DNA from 3 places in the Allobosea sp. LjRoot90 genome. Region 2 is predicted to be linked to each of the others. Evidence: predicted binding sites of a transcription regulator. Region 2 holds the regulator's gene; each other region holds the start of a gene.
What was found. Region 2 encodes LexA, which represses DNA repair genes until DNA is damaged. Its sites were predicted from a motif close to TGTTCNNNNTGTGTTCNG; they were not measured.
Positions count from the first base shown of each region.

Region 1 (5,199 bases), on a different contig from region 2:
GACCGCCCGGGCCAGCGGCACCTGATAGCCCGGCGAAAGCGCGATCTTCTGCGCGGCTGAGACGCCGCCGCTGGAGACATGCACGAAGCTGGTGCCACGCACCTTCAGCGCTTCGCAGAAGGCGACGGTCTGCGCGATGTCCCAGCCGCCCTCGACCCAGTCGGTGCCGGAAACGCGCACGCCGACCGGGATCGCAGCCGGAACCGCCTCGCGCACCGCGTCGAAGACTTCGAGCGGGAAGCGCATGCGGTTCTCCAGAGAGCCGCCATAGGCATCGTCGCGCTGGTTCGACAGCGGCGACAGGAACTGGTGCAGCAGATAGCCATGGGCACAATGCAGCTCGATCGCCTGCAGGCCGAGCCGCACCGCCCGGCGCGCCGTTGCGACGAAGGCCTCGCGGACCCGCTTCAGCCCGGCTGCGTCGAGCGGCAGCGGCGGCCGGTCCGTGGCCTGCATCGGCAGGGCCGAGGGGGCGAATGTCTGCCAGCCGCGATCCTCGAGCGGGCGCTGCCCGCCACCGGTCCAGGGTGAATGGACCGAGGCCTTGCGGCCGGCATGGCCGAGCTGGATGCCGATCGGCATGTCTGAATGGCGGCGGAGCGCTTCAAGCACGCGCGCCAGCGCCGCTTCGTTCGCATCGCTCCACAAACCGAGATCGTCCGGGCTGATCCGCCCGTCCGCCTCGACAGCGGTCGCCTCGATGATCAGGAGCCCGGCACCCGACAGAGCAAGGTTCCCGAGATGGATCAGGTGCCAATCCGTGGCCGAGCCTTCTTCAGCCGAATACTGGCACATCGGCGCGATCACGATCCGGTTCGCCAGATGAAGGCCGCCGAGATCGAAGGGTTGGAAGAGCTGGCTGGACATGGACGTCTCCGGACAGGCGGGTTCGGGCGCATGATGGCGGTTCAGGGCGAGATCAGCCAGATCGCCAGGGGGAAGGTGAGTGCGGCGGCGGCGGTCGAGATCACGATCGCAGCCGCGATCGGGCGGCTGCCGGTGTCGAAGCGCTCGGAAATGACGAAGACATTGGCTGCGATCGGCAGTGCCGCATAGAGCACGCCGGCCTGGACCCAGAACGGATCGAGCTTCAGGACCAGCGCCAGCACCACCCAGGTCAGCAAGGGGTGCAGGACGAGCTTGCCGACGACGAGCGGCAGGACGCCGCGCAGGGGCAGCCTGCCCTGGCCGCTCCACTGGAAGGCGGCGATGCCGAGGGCGAAGACGCCGACTGGGGCCGCCGACGCGCCGAGGAAGAGCAGGAAACGGTCGACCGGCTCCGGTAGCGCGACGCCGCTCAGCGACAGCGCGATCCCGGCCAGGATCGAGAGCATGAACGGGTTGACGATCGTGCCGCGAACGAGCTTGAGCGCGATCGAAAACGGCGAGCCCTGACCGCGCCCGGCCTCGATCAGTCCGATCGAGAGCGGCACGATCAGGGCCGTGTCGCAGATCAGGCCGATCGCGATGGGCGCCGCGGCGCTGTCGCCGAGGAAGGCGAGCATCAGCGGTATGCCGAGGAAGGCGAAATTGCCGCCGACCAGCGCCTGAGCCCGCGATACGGTGTTGGGGAAAGGCAGGCCGAGCAGGCGCCGCTGCAACAGGATGGCGAGGGCGAGTACCCCGACCCCGATCAGCGCGAGCGCGGCGAAGAAGACGCCGTTCCACAATTCCGCGATCGGCTGGCGCGACATTACCCGCAGCACCATCGCCGGCGTCGCCACCATGAAGGCGAAGGTGTTGAACACCCTGACGGTATCGGCTGCGAACAGGCCGCGCCAGGCGGTGAAGGCGCCGAGCCCTATCACCGCGAAGAAGGGCGTGCTGGTGGCAAGGAATTGCAGCATGGGCGGACCGGTCGCCCGCGCAGCGGGCCTGTGACATCGCGCTAGCAGATTTTGACGGCTATCGCGGCTGCCACAGACGCATGGGGCCTGCGCTTGGGCGGCGTTAGTGCCGCTCGGCCTCCACTGCGGCAGTCTTCGAGCTGCTGCCGCGCCGGGCCTTCAGGATCGGCTCGACGATGACATGCATGCCGACGAGGCAGAGCCCGCCGACGATGAGCCCGAACACCGCGGAGGCCGCCGCGGTGGCCAGCCATTCGAGCAAGCCCGTGAGCGCTGGCCAGGCCTGCCCGGCCGCGACGGCGACGCCATGGATGGCATGCTCGATCCCGGCGAGCCCGTAGCCGGCGAGGCCGTGGATGATGATGCCGCCGCCGACCCAGAGCATCGCCGCCGTGCCGACCGCGCTCAGCACCTTGAGGAAGGGCGGCATGCCGGTGACGAGGCCACGACCGAGGAGCCGGATCGGGAGAAGGCCGCTGCGTGCCAGCGCGACGCCGGCATCGTCCGCCTTCACGATCAGGGCAACGACGCCATAGACCAGCACGGTCATGCCGAGGCCGACCACGGCCAGCACCAGCGCCTGCATCCAGAAGGAGGAGGCGGTGACGCCGGCGAGCGTGATCGCCATGATTTCGGCCGAGAGGATGAAATCGGTCTTGATCGCGCCGGCGATCTTCTGCTCCTCGAGCTGCTTTGCGTCGAGGATGTCGGTGCCGCCCTCGCCGGCGGCCTCGTCATGATGGGCATGCGGCACGGCGAGTTCGTAGACCTTCTCGAAGCCCTCGAAGCAGAGATAGGCGCCGCCCGCCATCAAGAGCGGCGTGATCGCCCAGGGCGCGACGAGGCTGAGCACCAGCGCTGCCGGCAAGAGGAAGAGCAGCTTGTTCTTCAGTGAGCCGAGCGCGATCTTCCCGATGATCGGCAATTCGCGCTCCGCCGCGAAGCCGACGGCGTAGCGCGGTGTCACCGCCGCGTCGTCGATGACGATGCCGGCCGCCTTGGCACCGGCCTTGGTCGCCTGTGCGGCTGCGTCGTCGAGCGCGGCCGCAGCGACTTTGGCCAAGGCTGCGACGTCGTCGAGAAGGGCGAACAGTCCCGAGCTCATGGCGGTCTCCAGGCGAGGCCGCAGGGTGGGCGGCGCGCAGCTGATAAGCGATCAGATTTGCCCTGATATGACAGCAGCGAGGCGCTCGCAGGCAAGCGGGAGCGGATGCGGACTTGACTCCGGCACGGTTTGGAGTCGCTTTATGCTTGGAACAAAAAGTGAACATATACTCCGATGGCTGACGCTTCCACCCGTTCCCTGGCTGCCCTGCGGCAGAGCCTCGCTCTGGCGGGGCTGGCGCGCGAGCTCGCGCCGGTGGAGCACGTCGCCTTCGGGGCGCCCTCGCTGGACGAGCCGCTGGGAGGCGGCATCGCACGCGCCGCCCTGCATGAGGTCTATGCCTCGGGCGCGGCCGATCTTCCCGCCGCCACGGGCTTCGCCGCGGCCCTGGCGCTGCGCGCCGCCGGATCGCGACCTTTGCTCTGGGTCCGGCAGGATTTCCTCGACGCCGAGGCCGGGCGCCTGCATCCGCCGGGCCTGGCCGAGCTCGGGCTCGATCCGTCGCAGATCCTGCTGGTCAGGGTCAGGGACGGCGAGGGAGCGTTGCGGGCCGGCGCGGAAGCGGCGCGCTGCGCCGCGCTCGGGGCGACGCTGATCGAGCCGTGGGGCGCGCCGCGCCAATTCGACCTGACCGCCAGCCGCCGCCTCGCGCTGGCGGCGGAGGCCTCCGGCGTCCTGACCCTGCTGTTGCGGGTAGCAGCGCAGCCGGAGCCCAGCGCCGCCAGCACGCGCTGGCAGGTGCGCGCTTTGCCGTCGCGGGCGCGGGAGGCGCAGGCGCCGGGCGATCCCGCCTTCGGATTACGGCTGCTGCGTCATCGCGGCGGCCTTGGTGAGCGTGAGTGGCGTGTGGAGTGGAACCGTGACGAACGATGTTTCCGGGACAGGATTGGGGACGAGGGAGGCAACAGGGATGCAGCGCCGCTATCTCGCCCTCTGGTTTCCCTATCTGGCGAGCGAGCGCCTGCGCCGGCGGGCCTCCGCCGGGCCGGATGAGCGCCCGCTCGTCCTGGTCGAGAAGGATCGCGGTGCGTTGCGCCTCGCCGATTGCGACAAACAGGCGGTCAAGCTCGGCCTGACGCGCGGGCTGACGTTGGCCGACGCCCGCGCCCGCATCCCGGAGCTGGCGGTGGTCGAGGCGGATCCGGCCGCCGACCAGCGCTTGATCGAATGGCTCGCCGCGCTCTGCGATCGCTTCACCCCGCTCGTCGCGCTCGATCCGCCGCATGGGCTCGTGCTCGACATCACCGGCTGCGCCCATCTCTTCGGCGGCGAGGTGGCCCTGCGCCAGCGGCTCGGCCTCGGCATGCGCCGGCTCGGCCTGAGCCTGCTCGCCAGTATCGCCGGGACACCGGAGGCGGCCCGCGCCCTCTGCCGTTTCGGCGACTGCGCCGTCTCCCGTCCGGGCGAGGATGAGCGACGGACACTGCCGCTGCCGGTCGCGGCGCTGGAGGCTTCGCCAGAGACGGTGATCGCCCTGTCGCGCGCCGGGCTGAAGACGCTGGGCGATCTCGCCGGCCGGCCCTCGCATACGCTCGCCGCCCGCTTCGGCGAGACACTCGTTACAAGGCTGCGCCGCATCCTCGGCCATGAGGACGCCCGCATCACGCCTTTGCGGACGCCGCCCGATTGCGTGGTCGAGCGGCATTTCCCCGATCCGCTGCAGGACACAGACGGGCTGGAGGCGATCGTCGCCCGCCTGCTCGGCGAGGCCGGACGCCTGCTCGAGGCACGAGGCGAGGGCGGGCGCGTCTTCGAGATCAGCTTCTTTCGCAGCGATGGTGCCGTGCGCCGGCTGGCGCTGGAGACTGGCCGGCCGTCGCGCGACGCCGCCGCGATCCTGCGGCTCTATCGCGAACGCATCGACAGCCTGGCCGACCCGCTCGATCCCGGCTTCGGCTTCGACGCGATCAGAATCGGGGTGCTGGTCTGCGAGCCGCTCGGAACGCCCCAGGCGAGCCTCGACGGGCGCGCCGTCGAGGAGGAGGCGGTGGCCGATCTGATCGACCGGCTGGTCGCCCGCTTCGGCCGTGAGCGCGTGCTGCGCTTCGTCGCGCAGGACAGCCATCAGCCCGAGCGCGAGGCTGCGTTGGTCCCGGCAGCCGCCAAGTCGGACGAGGCGCCCTGGCCGGTCTCGCAACCGGACGAGCCGCCGGCCCGCCCGCTCCAGCTTTTCGAGCCACCCCAACCGGTCGAGACCCTGGCCGAGGTGCCGGATGGCCCGCCCTTGCGCTTCCGCTGGCGGCGCGT
Region 1 is NZ_CAXUTF020000002.1:554,098-559,296, reverse strand. Features, by position in the region: gene ACSQ3M_RS09340 (NADH:flavin oxidoreductase/NADH oxidase) at 1-867, opposite strand, end outside; gene ACSQ3M_RS09335 (AEC family transporter) at 909-1,847, opposite strand; gene ACSQ3M_RS09330 (DUF808 domain-containing protein) at 1,951-2,952, opposite strand; gene ACSQ3M_RS09325 (ImuA family protein) at 3,127-3,945, shown strand; gene ACSQ3M_RS09320 (Y-family DNA polymerase) at 3,863-5,199, shown strand, end outside.
Region 1: ACSQ3M_RS09325 (ImuA family protein) is a predicted target of LexA. The motif match lies at 3,100-3,117, and genes of this name have one in related genera.

Region 2 (5,199 bases):
TGCCACCCGCTGCTGCTGACCAAGATCGCGGTGGATCTTGCGATCGACGAGGCGCTGCCTGGCGTGCGCGTTCGCGCCGAGGTCAAGCTCACCGGCAAGACCGGCGTCGAGATGGAGGCGCTCACCGCCGTCAGCGTCGCCTGCCTCACCGTCTACGACATGGTGAAGGCGGTCGACCGCGCCATGCATATCGAAGGCATCAAGCTCGTGCATAAATCCGGCGGCAAGTCCGGAACCTATGAGCTCGCAGGGCAATCGGCATGAGCCTCACTCCCGTTCCCGTCGCGCTCAGGGCGCTGCTCGACAGCGTACCCGGCCCGACGCCTGCCGAGACACTGCCGCTGGCGCAATGTGCTGGCCGCGTGTTGGCAGAAGATGTCGCCGCGCTGCGGACCCAGCCCCCTTTCGCCAATTCGGCCATGGACGGCTATGCCGTGCGCGCCCAAGACTTGGCGCGGGGCGCACAGCTTCGCGTCATTGGCGAGTCCGCTGCTGGCCGCGGCTTCTCTGGGAGAATTTCCCTCGGTGAGACGGTGCGGATCTTTACGGGAGCACCGTTGCCCGAGGGCGCTGACACGATCCTCATTCAGGAGCATGCCGAAGACGTCGGCAGTCCGGTCATCCGGGTCGTCAAACCTACAGATCTCGGCCAGTTCGTGCGCCTGGCGGGGCTCGACTTCAGGGCCGGCGAAGTCTTGCTGAAAGCTGGCCGCCGGCTCGACAGCGCTGCACTTGGCCTCGCCGCGGCAGCGGGCCATCCGACGCTCGCCGTCCGCCGCAAGCCCTTGGTCGCGATCCTCGCGACCGGCGACGAGCTCGTCCTGCCGGGCGAGCCGGTCGGCCCCGACCAGATCGTCGCCTCCAACAGCTTTTCACTCGCCGCTTTGGTCGAGCAGGCCGGCGGCACGGCGCTCGACCTCGGTATCGCCCGCGACAACCACCCCGATCTCGCTGGCAAGATCGAGGCGGCGCGCGAGGCTGGAGCCGACGTCCTGATCACGCTCGGCGGCGCCTCGGTCGGCGAGCATGATCTCGTCCAGGCCGCGCTGAAGGCGCAAGGCATGGAGCTCGGCTTCTGGAAGATCGCGATGCGCCCAGGCAAACCTATGATGATGGGTCGCCTCGACGCCATGGTCGCGCTCGGCCTGCCGGGCAATCCCGTTTCCTCGATCGTCTGCGGGCATCTCTTTGCCATCCCGCTGGTCGAAGCTCTGCTCGGCATCGATGATCCCGAACGCGACCGCAGCGAGCCCGCCATCCTTGTCATCGATCTACCTGCCAATGACGAGCGCCAGGATTATCTGCGCGCCACCCTCGAAATCGTCGATGGCAAGCGTCGCGTGCGGCCCTTCGCCAAGCAGGATTCATCGATGCTGGCGAACTTGTCGCGCGCCGAGGCGCTGGTGATCCGCCCGGTCTTCGCCGAGGCCGCCAAGGCGGGCGATCCCTGCCGCATCATCCGGCTGCGCTGACGGCCTCGCGTAACGACAAGGCGCGCCTTGCGGAACACAAAGCGAACAGCTATGGTGTTCGTGCTTTGTTTCGATTCTAGCCCGAGAGGCGAGCGGCGCGACCATGCTGACACGCAAACAGTTCGAACTGCTTCGCTTCATCCATGAGCGCCTACGCGAATCCGGCGTACCGCCCTCCTTCGACGAAATGAAGGACGCGCTCGATCTGCGCTCGAAATCCGGCATCCACCGACTGATCATGGCGCTTGAGGAACGCGGCTTCATTCGCCGGCTTCCGAACCGGGCGCGGGCGCTCGAAGTCATCAAGATGCCGGACGGCATCGGCGGTCAGCAGGCGCAGCGCGGCCGCTTCAGCCCCTCTATCGTCCAGGGTGGACTCGGCCAGACCCCGCCAGCGCCGGCAGCCACCTTGGCGAAGCCGCGCCCCGCAGGCGCCGAGGAGAACGGGCGCGCCACCGTTTCCATCCCCGTCATGGGCCGAATCGCCGCCGGCACGCCGATCTCGGCGATCCAAGACCGCAGTCATAGCGTGTCCATGCCCGCCGACATGCTTGGCAGCGGCGAGCATTACGCGCTCGAGGTTCGCGGCGATTCGATGATCGAGGCCGGCATCCTCGACGGCGACACTGTCGTGATCCGCAAGCAAGACAGCGCCAATACCGGCGACATCATCGTCGCCCTGATCGACGACGAGGAAGCGACGCTGAAGCGGCTGCGCAAGCGCGGCTCCTCGATCGCGCTCGAAGCCGCCAATCCCGCCTATGAGACGCGCGTTCTCGGGCCCGACCGGGTCAAGATCCAGGGCCGTCTCGTCAACCTGATGCGACGTTACTGAAGCATCTCCGCATCCTGTGCCGGCTCCGCAGCCGCGGGTGTCGGTGCAGGAGCGGGGTCAGGCGCCGGCCGCGTTTCCGGCCGTGCACGCGTCCACGGACGCAGGCGCGCCGCCTCATCGGCCGTATAGGCGCGCCAGCCGCCGCGGGCCGCATGATAGGCGGTCGCGCCATCGCGGATGAGTGCGCTGCGGTCGATCAACCGGGCAGCGCAAGGCGCGCTCCAATAAAGCGACGTCACCACGAGATCGGCGCGCTGGCAGTCCTCGACCAGGGCGATGCGGTCGCGCGTATAGGCGACGCTGCGGCCATCCGGCAGGCGGATGATGCAGCCACGGACATCGCAGGCGGCGCCCTCGCGCAGGGCCGCATCGTCGGGCGAACGCGAATCGCCGTCGGCATGCAGCCATTGCGTCAGCACGAAGCGGCTCGGCTTGCCGGCGAGCACCATCTTCCCTTCTCGTCCACGCACCAGCACGCCCGAGCCGTCGCGCTCGATCAGGATGTCCGGTCGCGACGGATGCGAAGCCAGCGCCAGCCCACCGACCAGCGGCAGCGCGGCGAGGAAGCGCAGCGCCGTCGTCCACAGCGTCAGCCAGAGCAAGGACAACGAGAAGCACATTAGGGCGAGCGAACCGAAGGCGGGCAGCACGACGGTCGAGCGGTCGATACCGGCGACCCAGTGAGCCAGCTTCAGCACGAGACCGGAAGCCCAGCCCATCAGCGCCCAGGCCGGCCAGTCGAGCCCGAACGGATAGGCGAGCACGCCGAAGACGGCGGCCGGCATCACGATCAGCGAGACGAAGGGCAGCGCTAGCGCATTGCCGAGCAGTCCGAACGGGTTGAAGGTCTGGAAATGGTAGACGCCATAGGGCGCCGTTGCCGCGGTCGCGACCATGGTCGTGGTCACGATACCGACGGCTGAGAGCCAGAGCGGGCGCAGCGGCCAGGGCCATGATGCGGCTGCGGCGTCGGGCGGGCGTTCCTGCCAGCGTTCGGCAAAGGCGATCAAAGCCGCGACCGCCCCGAACGACATCTGGAAGCTCGGGCCGAGCACGGCCTCGGGCTCGCGCAACAGCACGATGATCGCGGCGAGTGCGAGATTGCGCATGGAGAGCGCCGGCCGGTCGACCAGGATCGCCCCCAGCATCACCAGCGTCATGATCAGCGAGCGCACGGTCGCGACCTCGGCGCCGGAGAAAATGCAATAACCGGTGGCGCCGAGCATGGCTGCGAGCGCCGCAAGCTTCTTCACCGGCCAGTAGAGCGCCGCCGTCTGCGACAGCGCGAGCAGCGCCCGCGCCAGCCAGAAGATCGTGCCGGCGGCGAGCACCATGTGCAGGCCGGAGATCGAGACGATGTGGTAGATGCCGGCGGCGCGCAGGTCGTTGTTGGTTGCTTCGCTGATCAGCCCACGCTTGCCGGTGACGAGCGCCGCCGCCATCGCCCCCGCCTGTCCGCCCCCGCTCGTCGCAATGCGCTCGGTCAGCGCGTTGCGAGCCTGGTCGATCGCGACCGCCAAAGCGAGCCGGCGCGGCATCTCGATCGGCGCCGGCGCGAGCGTGATCTTGCCGGCGATGCTGCCGACGGCGCCGATGCCTTGGAAGAAGGCGTCGCGGGCGAAATCGTAGCCGCCAGGGCGTGCCGGTCCCGGCGGCGGCAACAGGCGCGCCGTCGCGCTGATATGGTCGCCCGGCTTCAACGTGGTCACCGGCGTGGTGACGCGCACCCGTCGCGGCCTCTGTCCAAGCTCGATGCCCGGCAGGTCCGTGACTTGCACGACGATCCGTACGCCCTTGTCGCGTTGCTCCAGCGCCTCGACGAAGCCGGTGAGCTTGCCGACATGATTGCGGGCGAGCGCAGGTGCGGCGATGCCGGCAGTGCGCCAGGCTGCCGCTGCGAAGCCGGCGAAGACGGCCGCAGCCGCGATGCAGACCGCCATGACGGCGCGCCGGCGGCGCGTCAGCCAACCGGCGAGCGCACACAGCGCCAGCCCGGCCAGGGGCGCGGCCAGGCCCGGCTCGCGATCGGCCAGGAAGTAGAGCAGCACGCCGGCGCCCATGCAGACCGGAAGCCAGTTGAAGAGACGTCGCCGTTCGACCTCGGTTTCGAGGGCTTGGCGAAACCGACGACCCCATTCGGGGAGCGGCAAGGCTGTTGGCCATGACAGGCCACCGACGCGTCGCAGGCGCGCCGGCAGAGCCAGCACGCCGACACGTCCCCTGCTACGGCGCTCTTCTGGCCCGTAGGAGAGCATCCGTCCCCCCATCGCCACCGCGCGAATGGTGTGCCTGTCCCCACAGGAGGCTCTTAACGGCGGCTGGCAAGCCATGTTACAGCGGCGGCGCCGGATGTCAGCCCCGGCCGAGGCCCGCATAGCAACCTGCCCTCGCCTCACGCTTACCCGTTCCGCCGGAGCCCCCCTTCATGAGTGACACGGTCGTCACGCGCTTCGCGCCGTCGCCAACCGGATTCCTGCACATTGGCGGTGCCCGCACCGCGCTGTTCAACTGGCTCTATGCCCGGCGCCAGGGCGGCAAGATGCTGCTGCGCATCGAGGACACCGACCGCGAACGTTCGACCGAGGGTGCGATCGCCGCGATCCTCGACGGCCTCGCCTGGCTCGGCCTCGATTGGGACGGGCAGACCGTCTACCAGTTCCAGCGCGCCGCTCGCCATCGCGAGATCGCCGAGCAGATGCTCGCGACCGGTAAGGCGTACTATTGCTACGCGACGCCGCAGGAGCTCGAGGAGATGCGCGAGCGCGCGCGCGCCGAGGGCAAGCCGCTACGCTATGACGGGCGCTGGCGCGACCGCGATCCGGCAACGGCGCCAGAAGGCGTCAAGCCGGTGATCCGGCTGCGTGCCGAGCAGACCGGCGAGACGGTGGTCGA
Region 2 is NZ_CAXUTF020000001.1:726,166-731,364, reverse strand. Features, by position in the region: gene moaC (cyclic pyranopterin monophosphate synthase MoaC) at 1-264, shown strand, start outside; gene ACSQ3M_RS03510 (molybdopterin molybdotransferase MoeA) at 261-1,472, shown strand; gene lexA (transcriptional repressor LexA) at 1,576-2,307, shown strand; gene ACSQ3M_RS03500 (ComEC/Rec2 family competence protein) at 2,301-4,562, opposite strand; gene gltX (glutamate--tRNA ligase) at 4,733-5,199, shown strand, end outside.

Region 3 (5,199 bases), on a different contig from region 2:
CTTGCAGCAATCCGACATGCTGTCCCTCGACCAGGACATCGCCGGTCGCGGTGACTTCGGCCTCCAACATTGCATTCTCCCGCAGGCGACGCATCAACACGCTCGTACGCCGATCGACGAATCGGCTGGCAAGCCGTTCGTGCAAAGCGTCCGACAGCCTGTCCTCTACAAGACGCGCCACCCCCTGCCAATGCTCTGGATCGGACAACCAGTCCGGCCGGTTGGCAACATAGGTCCAGGTCCGGACCTGGGAGATGCGGGCTGAGAGCGTATCGATCTCGCCATCGACGCGGTCGAGCGCGGCCAATTGACCGGCATACCAGTCCGGATCGAGCCGGCCGTGGCGCATCAAACGCAGATACAACGTCGTCGCCAATTCGGCGTGCTGCATCGGCGCAATCTTGCGATAATCCGGCAGGCCGCAGACTTCCCAGAGCCGTGTCACCGCCGGCTTGCCCTGGGCCAGTCGCGCGACGTCCTGATCGCGCGCCAGGATCTCCAGCGTCGTCATGTCCTCGGCAATCAGGGCGCGGGTCAGCCCTTGCTCCTGCGGCTGGATGTTGAGGCTGTCGATCAGGCCGGCGATCGAACGCAAATCGAGATCGGAATTGCGCCATTGCACTTGCCGAACCGATTCGAAGCGATGGTCCTCGATCGCCTCGACCAGCTCCTGCTCGAAGGGCGGCGAGCGCCCGGTCGTACCAAAGGTACCGTCGCGCAGATGCCGGCCGGCCCGGCCTGCGACCTGGCCGAACTCGGCCGGATTGAGCTTGCGATAATGATGGCCGTCGAACTTGCTGTCGCCGGCGAAGGCGATGTGGTCGACATCGAGGTTGAGCCCCATGCCGATCGCGTCGGTGGCGACGAGATAATCGACATCGCCCGATTGGTAGATCTCGACCTGGGCGTTTCGCGTACGCGGGGATAGCGCGCCAAGCACCACCGCCGCGCCGCCCTTCTGCCGGCGGATCAGCTCGGCGATGGCATAGACCTCCTCGGCCGAGAAGGCGACGATCGCCGAGCGCCGCGGCAGGCGGGTGATCTTGCGGTCGCCGGCGAAGGAGAGCTTCGACAGGCGCGGGCGAGAGACCACGTTGACGCCGGGGATGAGCTGCTCGACCAGCGGCCTCATCGTGCCGGCACCGATCAGCATCGTCTCCTCGCGCCCGCGATGATTGAGCAGCCGGTCGGCGAAAACATGCCCGCGGTCGAGATCGGCGGCGAGCTGGATTTCGTCGATGGCGACGAAATCGACCGCGAGGTCACGTGGCATCGCCTCGACCGTGCAGACCCAGAACCTCGGCCGCTCCGGCTTGATCTTTTCCTCGCCGGTGATCAGCGCGACCGCCTGCGGCCCGACCTTGTCGACCACGCGCTGATAGACCTCGCGCGCCAGCAGGCGCAGCGGCAGGCCGATCATCCCAGTCGGATGCGCGACCATCCGCTCGATGGCGAGATGGGTCTTACCGGTATTGGTCGGGCCGAGCACCGCCGTGACACCGCGGGAGCGGAGCGAAGGCGGAAGGGAACGAGGTTGGATCAAGACGCTGGAGCTTTCCTGCAGTCTGGGCAGCCGCGAGCCCTATCGAGTCGGGCGGCGTAAAAGCAACCCGATCCGTGAACAGAACGAGTCCGGAACGAAGCGGGGGCGAATCGCTGACTCTCACAGAATCAGGTTTCGTTCACGGCGAGATATTGCGGCAAGCGATTCAAAAACCACAAGATTTTGAATCGTCTTCATTGTCCATCCTTCGCCGACTTGCGCGCGCGAGGGCCGCTTTCGCCTATGTAGGCCGTCTTGTCGGCGGAACGAGGGGCAAGGCGACGATTGCTGCAGGCAGGCGTTCCGGTCAGTCTCCAAAGACCTCGCTCAGGACCTGCGCCGCCTCGTCCGGCGCCTCGACATGGACGAAGTGGCCGGCGCTCTCGCAGAAGGTCACCTCCACATCGTCGAAATAATGCGACAGGAAGGCGGACCATTCGGACTTCAGGATCGGGTCGTGCCGGCCCCAATGCACCCGGGTGCGCTGATGGATCGGCACGGATGGCGCCGGATGGCCGTCGATCGCGGCGATCCGCGCCGCGTTCTGGCTGCGATACCAGTCGAAGCCACCGCGCAGATTGCCCGGCTTCATGAAGTTCTCGACCCAAAGGTCGAAGACCGGCGCGAAGGCGTCCTTGCGATGGCACCAATGCGTCAGGAAGTGCCCGAGATAGAGCGCGCAGGCCTCGCGGCTCGAACCGATCAACTGCTCGGCCAGCGGCAATTGCTGGAAGGACTGGTACCAGATCTCGTTGACATGGCCGTCGCGGACCCAGGCCGAGCCGACGCTCGGCGTCGGGCAGTTGAAGAACAAGAGCTTCTCGACCCGCTGCGGATGACGCCGCGCCAGCCCCTGCGCGACATAGGCGCCGACATCATGGCCGACGACGCCGACCCGGCCGAGGCCGAGCGCCTCCAGCAGCGCCGCCATGTCGTCGGCATGGCTGTTGGCGCCGACATCGCTGCGCGGCCCGGAAGATTTGCCGCTATCGCCGAAGCCGCGCAGATCGGGCGCAATCAGCCGGAACTCGCCATGCAGCCGGTTCATCAGCGGCAGCCAGCTCATCCAGAATTCCGGCCAGCCATGCAGCAGCAGTACCGCCGGCCCATCGCCAACCTCGGCGACATGCAGGACGGTGTCACGCACGACGACCTGGCGATGCCTGAGGCCGGGCGGCAAGGCAAAATCGCTGGACATGGCGGCTCCGGAGGCGAATCGCCGCAAAGGCTACCCCCTCGCCCGGACCTCCCGCAATTCGTCGGATGGCGGAGGCCCCATGCAGTGCGAGTCGGGCAGCGGCTGAGACGCAGGCGGGGATAGCCGCCGATCTTATCCCCGGTAGTTCCAGCGGCCTCAGAATGGCGCGCTCCACAGCAAGGAGCACGCCATGCCGGACCTGCCGCATCGTTCAGCCAGTGATAGCGCGCGCTGGCGCGAGATCGTCCTTCTGCGCCGCAAACTCGGTTCGCTGAAGGCGCAGACGCGGCTGCTTCGGCACGAACTCGCCCACAAGTACAATCCCGACCAGCCACGCGTGCCCGCCGGCAGTGCAGGTGGTGGGCAATGGACCAGCGGCGGAGGCGGCGGCGATCCAACGCTGACGGGCACCGACTGGCTGGGCGATCTCGGCAATGCCCTGTCGACCGCGCTGAGCTTCAGTGACGTCGTCGCCGACACCAGCGGCGATGAGAGCTGGGCCTTCTTTCAGGATGCGACGCGCCCCGACGGCTCGCTTGCCGAGCGCGCCGTCGTCAACCGCGACGGCTCGACCATCCAGTCCGAATTCGCCGCGCCCGGCCGCCAGAGCGACTGGGACGAGCGCCATACCGTCACTGTGCCCGAAGGCGGCAAGACCACCTTCGAAACCTCCGATCGCACCCAGACGATCCGGAATGGCGGCCCGGACGGCGAAGTCGTTTCGCGCTCGACCTGGACCGAGCGCGGGCCGGAGCGGGAGGCGACGGTGCAGCAGGCGTTTGCTCAGGAGGGAGTTCGCACTGCCGTCGGCGCTGCGGGCACCATCCTATTCGGTTGGCTTTCATCCGGCGACGACATCGACGGTCAGCGAACCGTCATGGGCTTCGTGCCGCGCGAGTATCAACCGAGCAAGCCTGGGCAGTTGGATCTCGCCTTCGTTGGGAAGCCGGGAGAGGAGGAGGTCAAGGATGCCTGCAAAAAACTCGAAACTGTTCAAGAACTGACCGATCGCGCTGCCCGTGCCGCAGGCGACGTAAGGCAGTTTTCATCCCTCGCAACCTACGGCACCGACGTTCACGTTCGCTTCAAGGATTTCGTCAACGACCTCAAGAACGAGAATTTTCGTGCTGAGCGTTCGTTTCTGAAAGAAGCTGCCGAGCCGACCAGCAGAGATGAGCTTGATATAGGTTACGCACGTTCGGTGCGCGTTGATGCCTACGAGTACAGGCCGGAAGACGGAACGCTCTGTGTCTATGACCTCAAAACCGGCCGGCGAGGGCTCTCTGTGCCGCGCTCCGACATTCTCGCGACTGCAGCCTATCTCGGTATAAGAGATGTCCGCCGTGTCATCATGCTCGAAGTCAGGCCTCGCAAATGACGACGAAAAAGCAGATCAATCGGCTTCTGGGCGAATTGGTACAGCGTAATCCTGATCTCGCCCAATCCGAACGCTTCGTGATCATCAAACCGCTCCGCCACGTGTTACGATCGATCTCGATTGGCCGCGGCATCGAGGCCGACAGCCCACAATTTCTATGTTCGATAGGTCACTTCTTCGATCCTACGGCGAACCGCCAAGGCATTACCCTCGATCGCGTCTTCACGGCGCGCGGTGCGCCGCATCGCTGGACCGAGCCCGGCATGCCCGCCGCCTTCATCGAGGCCTGCGAGACCCGAGTCCTCCCAAAGATGCGCGGCGTCGACACGATCGAGGATATGCTTCGTTTCAGGACCCGCGGTTCAAGCGAATTCAAGGCGGCTGTGAGATTTGTCATCCATCAAATTCATTTCGCCGCGGCCTATGGCCGCTTCGATCGGGCGCTGCGCCGGTTCGAGCGCATCAAGCACTGGGATCGATCACGCATGTCGTGGCGCCGGCCTGAATTTGAGCATGTCGCGGACGAACTCGTGCCACTGATGAAGGCGAATGATCGCGACGGCGTCATCCGCCTTCTTCATCGCTGGGAAGAGGATCGCGTCCATCGGTTCGGCCTCGAAGCGATCTACGAACCGACGCCCTTCCCGCTCGAACTCGCCGCCTGACCTCAGTTCCGCGTCGTTGTCGCCGTCACGCCCGGGTCGACCTTGAAGCTCGAGGCTTCGATCACCGCGGTGCCGATCATCGTCTTCACCGAGATGCGCACCGGCAGCATCATGCTCGTCCCGGCAACGGGGGCGAGCCAGGTCGAGATTTCCTTGTTTTCGGCCATGAACTTGGTCGAGGGCCGCAAGGTGCGGTGTCCGGCGATCGGGACATAGCGCGCCTGGCAGATCGAGACCGGGCCGCTATAGCCGTCGATCTTGATCTCGCGCGTGCCGGAATAGCTCAGCTTGATGTCGTAGCGCGCCGCGCCGTCGAAGATCGCCAGCGTGCGGTTGCAGGCAGCCGCGCCGCTGCCACGGCCCGAGACCTCGACCGGCATCAGGAAGGCGCTGAGCGGATCCATGATGTTGCGCT
Region 3 is NZ_CAXUTF020000004.1:363,551-368,749, reverse strand. Features, by position in the region: gene ACSQ3M_RS17160 (helicase-related protein) at 1-1,540, opposite strand, end outside; gene ACSQ3M_RS17155 (alpha/beta fold hydrolase) at 1,851-2,741, opposite strand; gene ACSQ3M_RS17150 (hypothetical protein) at 2,932-4,119, shown strand; gene ACSQ3M_RS17145 (hypothetical protein) at 4,116-4,784, shown strand; gene ACSQ3M_RS17140 (DUF3108 domain-containing protein) at 4,787-5,199, opposite strand, start outside.
Region 3: ACSQ3M_RS17160 (helicase-related protein) is a predicted target of LexA. The motif match lies at 1,623-1,640, and genes of this name have one in related genera.